4 regions of the Bacillus sp. CGMCC 1.60114 genome follow, and region 1 is predicted to be linked to each of the others. Evidence: riboswitches for the same ligand, from Rfam matches in the RefSeq annotation. Region 1 holds a riboswitch; each other region holds the start of a gene.
What was found. Region 1 has a riboswitch for thiamine pyrophosphate ahead of tenA (thiaminase II). Riboswitches for the same ligand answer to the same signal wherever they lie in the genome.
Positions count from the first base shown of each region.

Region 2: another riboswitch for thiamine pyrophosphate. It lies ahead of thiM (hydroxyethylthiazole kinase); the one in region 1 lies ahead of tenA (thiaminase II).
Region 3: another riboswitch for thiamine pyrophosphate. It lies ahead of ACFQZ1_RS02840 (MTH1187 family thiamine-binding protein); the one in region 1 lies ahead of tenA (thiaminase II).
Region 4: another riboswitch for thiamine pyrophosphate. It lies ahead of thiT (energy-coupled thiamine transporter ThiT); the one in region 1 lies ahead of tenA (thiaminase II).

Region 1 is NZ_JBHTHG010000119.1:5,054-8,742, reverse strand. It holds gene ACFQZ1_RS25535 (ABC transporter permease) at 1-287, opposite strand, end outside; gene ACFQZ1_RS25530 (ABC transporter ATP-binding protein) at 284-1,033, opposite strand; gene tenA (thiaminase II) at 1,002-1,697, opposite strand; TPP riboswitch at 1,779-1,879, opposite strand; TPP riboswitch at 1,939-2,046, opposite strand; gene ACFQZ1_RS25520 (SH3 domain-containing protein) at 2,456-3,622, shown strand; gene ACFQZ1_RS25515 (hypothetical protein) at 3,629-3,689, shown strand, end outside.
Region 2 is NZ_JBHTHG010000005.1:112,731-116,419, forward strand. It holds gene ACFQZ1_RS02805 (DNA topoisomerase III) at 1-1,870, opposite strand, end outside; TPP riboswitch at 2,069-2,178, shown strand; gene thiM (hydroxyethylthiazole kinase) at 2,251-3,060, shown strand; gene thiE (thiamine phosphate synthase) at 3,076-3,689, shown strand, end outside.
Region 3 is NZ_JBHTHG010000005.1:120,346-124,034, forward strand. It holds gene ACFQZ1_RS02830 (methyl-accepting chemotaxis protein) at 1-1,122, shown strand, start outside; gene ACFQZ1_RS02835 (cytochrome-c oxidase) at 1,231-1,602, opposite strand; TPP riboswitch at 1,734-1,836, shown strand; gene ACFQZ1_RS02840 (MTH1187 family thiamine-binding protein) at 1,944-2,264, shown strand; gene ACFQZ1_RS02845 (ABC transporter permease) at 2,212-3,012, shown strand; gene ACFQZ1_RS02850 (ABC transporter substrate-binding protein) at 3,009-3,689, shown strand, end outside.
Region 4 is NZ_JBHTHG010000108.1:63,640-67,328, forward strand. It holds gene ACFQZ1_RS16675 (nucleoside triphosphate hydrolase) at 1-507, opposite strand, end outside; gene ACFQZ1_RS16680 (hypothetical protein) at 1,141-1,467, shown strand; gene thiT (energy-coupled thiamine transporter ThiT) at 1,641-2,210, opposite strand; TPP riboswitch at 2,296-2,397, opposite strand; gene ACFQZ1_RS16690 (FeoA family protein) at 2,605-2,832, shown strand; gene feoB (ferrous iron transport protein B) at 2,829-3,689, shown strand, end outside.

The DNA of each region.
Region 1 (3,689 bases):
ACTAATAATGGATAAAATGCTTTCTCAGCAAATGAGCTCATACTCATCATCATTGCTAAACTAACACCTAATACAACGGAAATGACAATACCGATAACTGTAACAGAAAGAGTTGCTGGTAAATGCACTGTAAGCAATATATCCCGCAAATCCCATATTTTTCGAACAATGGCACTTGGGGAGGGTAAAATGTACATTTCATCAAGAATCCTCGCTCCTACTTCCCAACCGATAAGAAAAATAGCAGTAACAATAAAAGCTGGAACATAGTCTACAATTCTTTTCATACAAGTACCTGCCGTTGTAACATCCCAATGAGCTCATCTTTTAACGCCAACATTTCCGGGCGATGCAAATCCATTCGAGATCGTTCTTGTCCAAGAGGTACAATCCGTTCTGTCAATGATGTAATGGGCTGCTCTGTTACGATAAAAATACGATTGGAAAGATAAAGCGCTTCCTCAACATCATGTGTAATAAATACAATCGTTTTTTGCCAATGCTTCCATTGTTCAAACAACCACTCCTGCAGAGATGCTTTCGTCAATGCATCGAGTGCACTAAATGGTTCATCTAATAGTAAAAGATCACCGCCCGTTAACAACGTACGAATAAAAGATACACGTTGACGCATTCCACCTGATAAATCTTTTGGCTGTTTATTTTCATACCCTTGCAGTCCAAACTGCTCCAATAATTTTTGTGCTTGCATTTGTGCTTCTTTTTTCTTCACACCTTGACATTCAAGAGGCAATGCTGCATTTTCGATAATCGTTCGCCATGGAAGTAACATATCTTTTTGTGGCATATATCCAACAGGGTGATTCGTTTCTCCTATTACATCAACAGTGCCCTCGTTTGCTTTCTCGAGCCCTGTAATGAGCCGAAACAATGTACTTTTCCCGCAGCCACTCGGACCAATAATACTAACGAATTCTCCTTGTTGTACTGCAGCATCAAGATTCGCTATAATCTGCTTCTCATCATAATGAAAGGAAACATTATGAAATTGTAGTATGTTCTTGCTCCTCAAAACCCCACATCTCCTTACGATATGCCATATCCCAGAATAAATATTCAAAACGACTGGAATATAAGAAGATTTCTTCTAAACGATTTAATTCTTCTTCTGTTTTCCCAATTGTAATTTCATTAAATAGATCAATTAACCATACACAAAGATTTCCGTATTCTTCAGAGCTATACCCTTGAATCCATTCACCAAAAAATTCGTGGTCGCGTGCTCCTGGAATATCATTTAAACGCTTTCCAATTTCCCAATAACTCCACATACACGGAAGCAACGCTGCAATTAACTCAGCAAGTGTACCGTTCTGTGATACGGACATCATATAGTTTGTATATGCTAGATTCATAGCAGATGGCTTTGCTAATTCCATTTCTTCAACAGAAATTCCTAAACGCTTTGCGTATTGTTTATGAATCGTCATTTCTCCATTTAAAATCCCATCGATTTGTTCAGCAAACTTCGCCATTACTTTTGGGTTTGTTGCTTTTACAACACCGATTGCATATAATTTTGCGTAATCTAACAAATACAAATAATCTTGAACAATATAATATTGAAATCTATCTTTCTCTAACGTTCCATCTCCCATACCCGTTACAAATGGATGATTATGGCTCTTCTCCCAAATAGGTTGTACCTTTTCAAATAACCTTTCACAAAATGTCATCTATATTTCCCCTTCCTATATATTTCTCCAAATAAAAAACCACTTCTATATAAGAAGTGGCCACAGCAAACAAAAAAACTTCATTTGTTGTTTCCACTTCCCTACGCTAGTATCACCTAGATCAGGTTATAAGGGTTAAGGTTTCTACCTCTCTCAGCTTTCAAGCACCCCTAGTGGTGTTCTATTAAATTTTCAATAAAAAATCCCCGTTTCTATGCATAAAGAAACGGGGACGTTATTTACATCGTCCAAATTGCTTCCCTACGCTAGCATCATCTAGATCAGGTTCAAGGGTCAAAGACTACGGTCTTACTCTCAGCTAGCAACACTAGCTCCCCTAGCATTATATTCATTTAACATAGTCAGTATACCATCGCCATATCTCATGGGCAACTCTTTTAAGTTATAAAGTCAAATTTCCATATGTGTTAATTTTAATCCAAAAATGGTCAATTAAACCAAAATACGTCTTATGGGAAGCTTTTCCTCTTAAAACATCTCCTTAAAATATCAATATTTTGAGCGGAATACAGCATCATTCTCTATGTGTTTTGTAAATTTAGAAAAACGCAAATTTCTTTTATCTATTTTCATAATACTAATAAATCTGCTATCCTTTTATTATATGACTTTATAGCTAAAAAAATGTTCATATATTTTTTTTAGTATTACATTTCTATGCACACAAGACAAATTTAATATTGTTATATTATAATTAAGAGTATAACAAATTATTACATAAGGAGGTCTCTAGTTATATGAACATGAAAACCGCAGCAATAACAGCAGCTACTGTCGCAGTCGCTTCTATGCTCCCATCTATGACAGATTCCACTGTACAAACTGTAGCAGCAGAGCAAAAACCAAAAACAAAAATTGGTTATGTAAAAACGAATACATTACAAATGTATTCTAGTCCTAAAGCAACAGATTCTGTTATTGAAAACAGTGTACGTGATACTCCCGTTACAATTCTTGAAACAACAGACGAATGGTATAAAATTCAAACTCAAAATAAAACTGGCTATGTTAAAAAGGAAGCAATTTCTTTAACAAAACCAAGTAATGGTAAGCAACAATATATCGTTAATGCAGATGCATTAAACGTTCGCTCTGAACCAAATACACAATCTGAAATTATTGATGTATTACCAAATGGGAAATTTGTTACTGTTCAAGAAGAAGAAAATGGATGGTATAAAATTATACATAACGGGACAAATGGCTATGTAAAGAAAGAGTTTTTATCTAACGGAACTCAGCCACTAGTAAAAGGAGTTACTGTACAAGGCGGAAGCTCTTATTATGTTGCTACCCCAGCATTAAAAGTACGCAGCGGTGCTGGTACAAATACTGCTGTTATCGGCTCTTTAAAGAATGGAACACAGGTACAAGTCGTTGGACAGGTTGGCACATGGTATAAAATTCGATTCGGATCAGGATATGGCTATGTCGCACAACAATATATACTACAAGGACAACAGAAACAACAACAACAGCAACAAAAACAAGCTAAACCAGCTATTCCAGCTGTCTTTAAATATCCGGCTCAAGGAAAAATAAGCTCAGAATTTGACGTACGTTGGGGACAAATGCACTATGGCGTAGACATTGCATCAACAGGAAATGTTCCAATTCAAGCTGCTGCACCTGGCACTGTTGTTAAGTCTTATTATTCTACAAGCTATGGAAATGTTGTATTTGTTGCCCATTATATAAACGGGAATTTATATACAACTGTATATGCTCATATGAAAAATCGTGCGGTTAAAGTGGGCGATAAAGTAGCAACGGGTCAATTGCTCGGTTATATGGGAAATACAGGACATTCATATGGCCAACACTTACATTTTGAATTGCATAATGGAGAATGGAATTTTGAAAAAACAAATGCAGTAAATCCGCTTCCTTTCCTAGTTAGGTGATGGAAGATGACACGTAATATTCCATTAATTATTGAGTATTTAGCATTTTTCGGTTTAATTTGTTGTT
Region 2 (3,689 bases), on a different contig from region 1:
CTTCTAGCATCGGTTTACCGCAGTCAGGGCAAGTTTTTGTGGAAATGTTGTCGTGTTTGTATTTTTTATCGCTCGATTTAATTTCAGAAACAATTTCTTTTGTGTAGTTTTTCATTTCGGAAATGAATACGTCTTTTTTCAATTTTCCCTTCGCAATTGCCTCAAGCTTTTGCTCCCACTCAGCAGTTAGTGTAGGTGATTTTAATTCTTCCGGTACTAAATCAAGTAACTGACGGCCTTTTGATGTAATATGAATATCTTTGCCGCGCTTTTCGATTAAGAACGAATTGAATAATTTATCAATAATATCAGCACGTGTAGCAACCGTACCTAGTCCACCGGTTGATTTTAACGTGTCTGCAAGTTGTTTATTTTGCGTGCCCATGTACTTTGTAGGATTTTCCATTGCTGAAAGTAATGTTGCCTCATTAAAGCGTGCAGGTGGCTTTGTTTGACCTGATGTTTGGGCAATTAGTTTCACGTTTAATGTATCGCCTTGTTCGATGCGAGGTAAAATCTGTTCTTTTAAATCGTCTACTGCATCGTCATCTTCAAAGCGATTTTCGTATACTTCTTTCCAGCCAGAATTAACAATTGTTTTACCGCGCGCGACGAAGTTTTCATCGCCAATTTTTGCGCGTAGCGTTAGTTGCTCGTATTCGAAGGCTGGGAATAAAACTGCTAAGAAACGTTTTACAACTAGATCATAAATTTTGCGTTCTTTATCTGTGAAAGCTGAGAAGTTTACATAACTTTCTGTTGGGATGATTGCATGGTGATCACTTACTTTACTATCATCAACAAACGCTTTAGAAGTTTTTATTGGTTTATTTAAGACTTTATTAGCTAAAGAACGATACTCACCTACTCCGCAAGCTTTCAGACGTTCTGGAAGTGTCCCGACGATGTCAGATGAGATATAACGCGAATCTGTACGAGGGTATGTTAGTACTTTGTGCTGCTCATACAGTTTTTGCATAATATTTAACGTTTCTTTTGCAGAATAACCAAAGATTTTATTCGCATCACGTTGTAGTTCTGTTAAATCATAAAGACCAGGAGCAAACGACTTCTTAGGCTTTTTCTCAATTTCCACTACAGTAGCATTTTGTTTTCCTAGTTTTTTTACAATCGCATCGATTTTTTCTTTATCGAAACTACGACTATTGCCTTTCGCATCTTGCCAAGTTAATTTTAACTTGTCTGTTGTTTGAGCCTCGATACCATAGTATGTTTGCGCTTTGAAGTTTTTAATTTCGTCTTCACGACCCGCAATGATCGCCACAGTAGGCGTTTGTACACGACCGCAATTTAGTTGTGCATTGAACCTTGTAGTTAATGCACGTGTTGCGTTAAGACCGATATACCAGTCGGCTTCCGAACGTGCGACAGCTGAAGCATATAAATTGTCATATGCTTTACCAGGCTTCAAGTTTGCAAAGCCATCTTTAATTGCTTTATCAGTAACAGATGAAATCCATAGACGTTTAATAGGTTTATTAATTTTAACTTTATCAATAATCCAACGAGCGACTAATTCTCCTTCTCTTCCTGCATCTGTAGCCACGATGATTTCATTTACATCATTTCTAGTCAGTTGACTTTTAACAGCATTGAACTGTTTGCCAGTCTGCTTGATTACTGTTAATTTTAAGCGTTCAGGTAGCATTGGAAGATCTTCTAGATTCCATTTTTTATATTTCATATCATAACTTTCTGGATCTGCTAATGTAACGAGATGCCCTAAAGCCCAAGTAACGATATACTTACTGCCTTCAATATAACCATTTCCTTTTTTATCACACTTCAATACACGTGCAATATCACGTGCAACAGAAGGTTTTTCAGCAATTACAACACTTTTTGCCATATTTCAAACATCCTTTCGAATTTCCGTAAGTTAACTATAGCATACATCCCTTTTGGATTCAGTTATTCCGAAGATTCGCATCCATTGTTATGAATGAAATACTCTATATCTTTGGTTAGTTAAGAGGAGAAGAATTTTCATAACAAAATGTAACTTGTGATTTTGAGAGAATAAGAGTAGACTCTGAATTAGATGAATAATAAAACACATGGGAGTTTGCGGATGCAAACTGAGAGTACGGCTAATCTGTCGTTGACCATTTGAACCTGTTGGATAATGCCAGCGTAGGGAGAGTGTGAAAGCATATATTAAGACACTTTGCATGCGCAAAGTGTCTTTTTGGCTATATCTCCCATTATTAGAAAAGGAGATGGACAAATATGAAAATCGAAGAAATTGCACAAGTAATTGAAACAGTACGAGAAAGAAATCCACTCGTTCATAATATTACAAATGTTGTTGTGACAAATTTTACAGCTAATGGTTTACTCGCATTAGGTGCATCGCCTGTGATGGCATATGCGAAAGAAGAAGTAGCTGAAATGGCAAGCATTGCTGGAGCGCTTGTTTTAAATATGGGAACACTTCGCCCGGAAGAAGTAGAAGCGATGCTCATTGCTGGGAAATCAGCAAATACACACAATGTACCAGTTTTGTTTGATCCTGTTGGTGCTGGTGCAACTTTGTATCGAACAGAAGTTGCGAGACATATTCCAAGTGAAGTGAAACTAGCAATCATCCGTGGCAATGCAGCGGAAATTGCAAATGTTATTGATGAGAAATGGGAGATTAAAGGTGTTGATGCAGGGGAAGGAAACGGTGATGTTGTTTCAATTGCGAAACAAGCAGCAGAGCAGCTAGATACCGCTATTGTTATTACTGGAAAAGAAGACGTTATAACAGATGGAGAAAGAACATTCATTCTTCGTAACGGTCATCCCATTTTAACAAAAGTAACAGGAACGGGCTGTTTATTAACATCTGTGATTGGAGCATTTGCAGCAGTCGAAAGAGACTATGTAAAAGCAGCAGTCGCAGCAGTAACGTTTTACGGTGTAGCGGCAGAAATTGCGGCAAACAAAACAGCTGAACAGGGACCAGGAAGTTTCCAAATTGAATTTCTTAATCAGTTAGCAAGTGTTACTGCAAAAGACGTTGAACAATATGGGAATGTCGAAGAAGTTCGGTAAGAAAGGATGAGAGAAATGGCGCGCATCGATAAACAGTATATGTCCGAGCTATTACAAGTATATTTTATTATGGGGAGCAATAATTGCCGCAAAGATCCATTGCAAGTCATGAAAGAAGCACTTGATGGTGGGATTACAATCTTTCAATATCGCGAAAAAGGTGACGGAGCGTTAACTGGAGAAGAACGATATGCATTTGCAAAACAGCTTCAGTCTTTATGTAAAGAATATAATGTTCCGTTTATCGTAAATGATGATGTGGAATTAGCGCTAGAATTAGATGCAGATGGCGTTCATGTTGGACAAGATGATGAGGGCATTAAGACAGTACGTGAAAAAATGGGAGATAAAATTATCGGTGTATCCGCTCATACAATAGAAGAAGCACGGTTTGCGATTGAAAATGGCGCGGATTATTTAGGGGTAGGACCGATTTTTCCAACAAATACGAAAAAAGATGCAAAAGCAGTACAAGGAACGGAAGGATTACGTTTCTTCCGCGAAAGTGGCATTGAAATTCCGATTGTCGGTATTGGTGGAATTACAATTGAAAATGCTGCTTCTGTCGTTGAAGCAGGTGCGGACGGGGTGTCTATTATTTCTGCAATTAGCTTAGCAGATTCTCCTTA
Region 3 (3,689 bases), on a different contig from region 1:
ATTTCTATTTTTCTTATTATTGCGACTTTAGTTCAATTCTTTATTGTTCGTAGTTCTTTAGCACCGTTAAAAGAGTTGCGTGAAGGATTGCGAAAAGTAGGAGACGGTGACCTAAGTATAAAATTAAGAGAACGTTCAGATGATATAGGGGTTATTAATACGTATTTTAATAATACGATTGAAAAGTTTCGAAAAATCATTGAGAAAGTAAAAGAAACCTCAGAACAAGTTTCTTCCTCTTCCCAAGAGCTTTCAGCAAGTACAGAGGAGAATAGTAGAGCTGTACAAGAAATTGCAGGCTCTATTGAAGGATTAAATGAGGGCGCTCATTCTCAGCAAACTTCTGTACAGCAATGTCTAGAAATTGTTAATGAGATGGGGAATAAGATGCAAGCGATTACAGGAGCGGCAGGGCACGTAGCGGAGGCAGCTGAAGGAATGGAGGAACATTCTGTTAAAGGTAACAAGGCTATTGAACAAATTATTCAGCAGATGAGTTTAATACAAAAAGCAGTTCAAGATTTATCTTCTATTATTTATTCGCTGGAAAATCGTTCAAAGCAAATTAGTGATATTGTCACAGTGATTACAGGAATTTCGAATCAAACAAATTTACTTGCTTTAAATGCTTCTATTGAGGCAGCGCGTGCTGGGGAGGCTGGCAAAGGTTTTGCAGTTGTAGCAGAAGAAGTGCGAAAATTAGCAGAACAAACGGAAACATCTGCTAAAGATATTTCTAAACTTATTAGTGAAACACAAACAGAAACTGAACAAGCCGTTGTTTCGATGCAAAAAGGCTCACAAGAAGTGGAATCTGGTATTTCTCTTGTGCAAAGTAGCGGGGTATTTTTTGCGGAAATTTTACAATCAGCACAGTCTGTGACAAAACAAGTAAAAGAAGTATCAGGAACATCAAGTCATGTTTCACAAAACAGTAAAGATATTGTTCATTTAGTAAATGATCTTTCAAATATTGCAAAGACATATGTCGAGAGTACAAACTATGTAGAAGAAAGTATGAAAGAGCAGGAAATGTCTGTTCAAGAAGTAGCAGAATTAGCAAGTTGTTTAAATGTGCTTGCCTATGAGTTACGAGAGCTTATTGCGGAATTTAAAAGTTGAAATATCATGAAAAAGCAGAGGTGCGAATCGCTTCTGCTTTTTCATGTATTTTGTATAAAGAGCAGTAAAACTTACAATAATGGAAGTTTTACTTTGCAAAGAATTTCATTATGAATTTTCTTTTATATGGGTAAAAATATTAATAGAAAAGATAATAATAGCGAGAACAACAAGAATACTACCACCGGCAACAAACGGAATAGCAGCATGATGTCCATAGATTTCAAGGGCTAGTGCAATCATCATAATTGGCAGTCCAATATTAAGCAGCCAAAAGTGAATTTTTCCTAGTTTAGAATGACCAGCTTCTTGAAAGATATGATATAAAATGCCAGCTGCCATCATTGAAGCCCAGCCAAGAAGCAGCAAGTGAACATGTACACTTCTTAATGCAAAATTAAGAGACATTGACATATACATCCCCATACAGATACCGATAACAAAATAAATAGAAGAAATCTTGATAAAGCGAATGCCCATACAAACTCCACCTTTCTGTATCAATTTGTGAGTACAATAGAATATATGAAGATGAACTTGAGGACAGTATCATTAGATGGAAAAATTTAATTTTGTTTGTTCACAAAAATAATACGTGCTACAATGAAAACGAATTGGAACAGGGGAGCCCATACGGCTGAGAGGATGTAACAATGCATCGACCCTTAACCTGATCTGGATAATGCCAGCGTAGGGAGTTGTATCAAGAATCGTAGCATATGTTATTCTATGGTAACTTGAATATAAGGCTTTCCTGGCTTCATGACAGGAAAGCCTTTTCTTTTTTCGTGAAACTTATTTAATATAAGGAGGAATTTAGTATGTCACAGCAAGTTACGATTTCATTTTCAGTTGTACCACAAGCAAAGATGAAAGATGTATATTCAGTTGTAGATAAAGCGATTGAGGTTGTTCAGCAATCTGGTGTACGCTATGAAGTTGGTGCGATGGAAACAACGATGGAAGGGGAATTAGACGAACTTCTTGATATTATCAAACGTGCGCAGCAAGCTTGTATAGATGATGGAGCTGAAGAAGTCATTACTTCTATTAAAATTCATTATCGTCCAAGCACAGGTGTAACGATTGATGAAAAAGTGTGGAAGTATCGTGAAGAACATGAAAAAACAGAAACGATCTAACATAACGATTACAATGGTTTGGCTTCTTTTTCTCGTTGCAATATGGGAAGGGGCTGTGTCAGTATTTCATATTGAACCGTGGATTTTACCGAAGCCTTCTGCGATTGTAAGTGAACTTATACAAATGAAAGATTTACTACTTCCGAATACAATGCAGACGCTGCAAGAAGTTTTAATCGGATTATTTTTTGCGATTGTACTTGGAACGAGCATTGCAATTATTATGGACGTTATTCCGTTGTTCCGTGTTTTAATTAATCCATTATTGGTGATTTCACAAACGATCCCGATTGTCGTACTAGCACCTTTATTTATTATTTGGTTTGGCTATGGAATGCTGCCAAAAGTAATAGTTGTTATTCTTGTATGCTTCTTCCCAATTGCGCTTAGCATTTTAGAGGGTTTTCAAACGGTAGATAAAACGATGCTGAAATTACTTCAAACGATGCGAGCAAGCAAATGGCAAGTATATCAAAAGGTGAAATTTCCGGCAGTATTGCCATACTTTTTTTCAGGATTAAAAATTGCCGTTACATATAGCGTAATGGGGGCCATTATTGGGGAATGGCTTGGTGCAAGTGAAGGGCTAGGTGTTATGCTGACAAGGGCAACGAAATCTTTTTTAACAGCTCGTGTGTTTGGAATAGCTGCCGTTATTGTTGGTGTAACGTTACTGTTGTATTTTATTGTTGAATTGGTGGCAAGACTAACAGCACCATGGATTTACAGGAAGGATGAGGAAAAATGAAAAAAGGGTTAAAAATGTTATTAGCAGCTTCTTTACTATTTTCATTCGCAGGTTGCTCAGCAGAAAAGAAAGCGGAGAGTAAAGAGAAGAAAGTAAAAGTGGTATTGGACTGGTTCCCAAATACAAATCATACTGGTTTATATGTAGCAAAGACGAAAGATTACTATAAAAAACAAGGATTAGATGTAGAAATTATTCAGCCAGGTGATAATACTTCTGCTGAACAAATGGTTGCATCCGGAAAAGCTGATTTTGGTGTGAGCTATCAAGAAAACGTAACAATAGCACGTGAACAAGACGTTCCAGTTGTATCAATTGGTGCAATTATTCAACATAATACATCTGCGTTTGCATCTCTAAAAAAAGATAATATAACATCACCAAAGGCGTTTGAAGGAAAAAGGTATGGCGGCTGGGGTGGACCAGCGGAAGAAGCTACGTTAAAAACAATTATGGCTAAGCAACAAGCAGACTATAGTAAAGTGCAGAATGTTGTACTTGGACAAACTGATTTCTTTAAATCTATTGGCCGTGATGCTGATTTTGAGTGGATCTATTATGGCTGGGACGGTATTGAGGCAAAGAGAAAAGGTATTGAATTAAATACAATTATGTTAAAGGATTTAGATCCAGCATTAGATTATTATAGTCCTGTTATTATTACAAGTGAAAAACAT
Region 4 (3,689 bases), on a different contig from region 1:
AGCCATTTGCCCGTCTTTATGAAAGTAATAAGTTTTACCATCAATAGTGTGTAATCCAACTGTCATTCTTCCTTTATCAGAGGAGTCTAAATAGTACCACTTTCCATTTTCTTGTAACCAACCAGTTTTAGCTGCACCATTTTCACCAAAGTAATACCAAATGTTTCCGTCCGGGTTAAGGATCCACCCTTTTGCCATTTTCCCATTATTATAAAAGTAGTAAGTGTTATCGTCTTCGTCTACAACAGCCATGCCCGCTGCCATGGCGTTACCAAGAAAATCAGGGAATAGATACCATGCATCTCCATCTTTAAGCCAACCCTTTTTCTTCACACCGTTTTGATCATAGTAATACCACTGATTATTCTCTTGTACCCAACCAGTTTTTTTCACAACTTGCATTTCTTTTGGCGCATTATTTTTCACGCCTACATTTTCTTCTGCTTTAGCAATTGTTGGAACGATTAACATTGTAGATAGTAAAACTGGTAAAATAGCTTTCTTCATTTCTCTCATCCCCTATTTATTTGATTATTACGAAAATTAATTTAGAATTAATTTCCACATCAGTTATACTATTACAATGCAAATGTATTTTCAATAGTTTTTGTAATGAAAATGAAATATTTTTTTAAATATTGTAACATTAAATGATTTATTGTAATAAATAATCCATTTTATTACAGAATATTAAAGTAAAATGGAGGTAAGGTTTATCCCGCTATTTTTGGGCAGTAAGACCTCCATCTCAAGATTTAGAGAAAAGCAAGAAGGAAGATGGGGGATAACTGCTGGCATGTACCTGATTGGGCGGGCTTTCCATCAGTGTGGGGATTACTGATGGAAGTTTCACTTTATTAGTCTCTGGCTTTTTACCTAAAAGTAATACGTATTTCATTTAGAATCACCCTAAACAATTGTTAGTTTGATAGTGATATGATGGTGTCCTTTAGCTAAGTAGGTATTAATACAATATATAAACGTTATATTTTAATTAATTATAAAACCTTACAAAATTGTAAGGTTTTTTGTAAGGTAAATCGATAGTTTGTAATGCCCTTTTTGTATACACTACGTATATGTAAGGCACACACATTTTAGGGAAATAAGGCAGTCACTAAAACAGAAAGGAGTAGGGGAATGGAGAGGCACTCGGCGGCTCTTTCTTTATTATTAGAGAATGATATGATTATGTTAGCTAATAATGAAGGTTATAAAACTGTAGTTGATCGGCAAGAAGTATGGGTAGATTCACATAATAAAATTGTGTGGTACAAGTGGAATGAGTGCTATAAAGAGAATATAAAGCAGCACATAGGGTATGATATGCATAGAGTTGTTTTATGGAATGAGATGAAATCTTGGATTCATAAACATAACGGTAAAAATGAACGAGAGAGCAGCCGAGAGATAAATGCACTCCATTTTCAAACTCCTGAAATTGTAAGACACACAGATTCACATTAAGAAAGTAACTTGGAAAACTAGGGCACAGAAAAAGAGCAGGCCGCTTATAGAAGCAATCTGCTCTTTTTCTATTACCCTGCATGAACGAGTAGTAAGTCTTCCTCAAGATTCTATGAAGTTAAAGAAGATAGGTGGGGAATGAAGAAAGCCCCACTGATGGAAGTTTCACTTTATCAAGCGCGCTGTGCAATGAGGCGCGGTGTGGTTGTAAATAAAATAACAAGTAGAACCGCACATAATATGAAAGAACCAATCATTGTGCTGCCGTTTATAATGAAGGAATATAAAACGGCTGATTGTCCTTTTGGTGCATATTGACCAAAGAAAACAACGCCGGCAATAAAGTGCCAGAAGTAACGAGCTAGGCTGCCAACAAGTGTAGCGATAATGATATACATGATTGCTTTTGTTTTTTGTCTATTGGTAAGTGCTTGTTGGATTGGTGTATGAAATAATCCAGCAAAACCGATAAAAGCAAATGCAATGAAGTATTCAATAAACGCTTGTACAGGCGTTAAAATGTATGCATCTCCTACGACAATTTGTAGTAATCCCCAAACGAGACCACTTAAGAAACTAGCTTTAAATCCCCAGCGGTAAGCGACAATAAAAATTGGAATCATAGCAAATGAGATAGAACCGCTTGTTGGAAGTTTAATAGATAGCGGTAAAATGTCGATGATTAATGCAAGTGCGGCAAGAATCGCGGCCTCTATCATGGCTTGTAAATTTGTGTTGCGCATTTATATTTCCCCCTACATCCAAGTTATAAAAAAGAATCATTATCATAGGGGACATGAGATATACAAATTATAAATAACTATTTATGTATATACGTTTGCACAATTCCTGCGCTAGCATTAACTAACAGGTTCAAAGGGTCGGAACGATGTGTTCCCTCTCAGCGACGCGGCTCCCCCTGTGACAACGAGATTCTTAGATTATTAATAGTATTGTAAACGAAAATGGATAAGAATGACAAATATATTTTAGCATAGCTATGTTATATAAGATAAAAATGATAACACCGTACAAAATAGTGAAAAATTCACATAATATTGTATAGTCTTTCCTATAAAATTCATGTTATAATTGATATTGATAATAATTATCGTTATCGTCTGAGGGGGAGAAATTATGAACTTAGTTGATATGAATATAGATGAAAAAGTACGTGTGAAAGATTTACAATCTCTTGATAAATTATTAAAACGTCGTTTAGCTTCATTTGGATTTGCTGAAGGATGCGAACTTTGTGTAAAACAAAAGGCAATGTTTAATGGTCCGTGTACATTAGAATGCCGCGGACAATTAATCTCTATTCGCCATTGTGATGCGAAAATGATAAAGGTGGAATTAGCGTGAGTAAGGTTGCTTTACTAGGGAACCCAAATACGGGGAAAACATCATTATTTAATGCGCTAACTGGTTCTTATGAATATGTAGGGAACTGGAGCGGAGTAACTGTAGAAAAAAAGATTGGTAAGTTAAAAGATAAGAAGGGAACTTTAATAGACTTACCAGGTGTATATAATTTAAACCCTGTGTCACGTGATGAAGGGGTTGTTACACAATTTCTATTAACAGAAGAATTTCATCATATGTTAAACATTGTAGACTCTTCTCAATTCGAACGTAATATGCATTTAACTTTGCAATTATTAGAATTTGGTAAGCCGCTCTCAATTGGTTTAAACATGATAGATGTTGCCAGGCAGCGTGGAATTCTCATTGATGTGAAGAAACTAGCTGAAATGCTAGGTGTAACAGTTATACCGGTTATTGCGAGGAGCGGAAAAGGCTGTGAGGAATTATTAGCTTCTCTTCATGAAAGTGATAACAGAGAACAGAAGCCATTTATTCTTTCTTATGGTAAAAAGGTAGATACAGGAATCCAGCAAGTTATGGATAAATTGCAACAAGCGAATTATGAGCATCCAAGATGGCTTGCACTTCAATTTTTAAGTAATAATGAAGTAGTAGACCAAGAATTAAATCAATTGCCTATTTATCAGGAACTTGTAGCGATTCGCTCTGCAGTAGAAGCGGAACTAGACGTAACGCTGGAACAGCATATGTACGGAGCACGTGCAGCGTATATTGAAAAGTTGAAAACAAGTGTCATTCGTCATGAGAAAGAAGGAAGCATTCCTTTTTCTGAACGAATTGATAAATTAATTACGCATAAAATCTGGGGACTTCCGATCTTTTTAGGGATCATG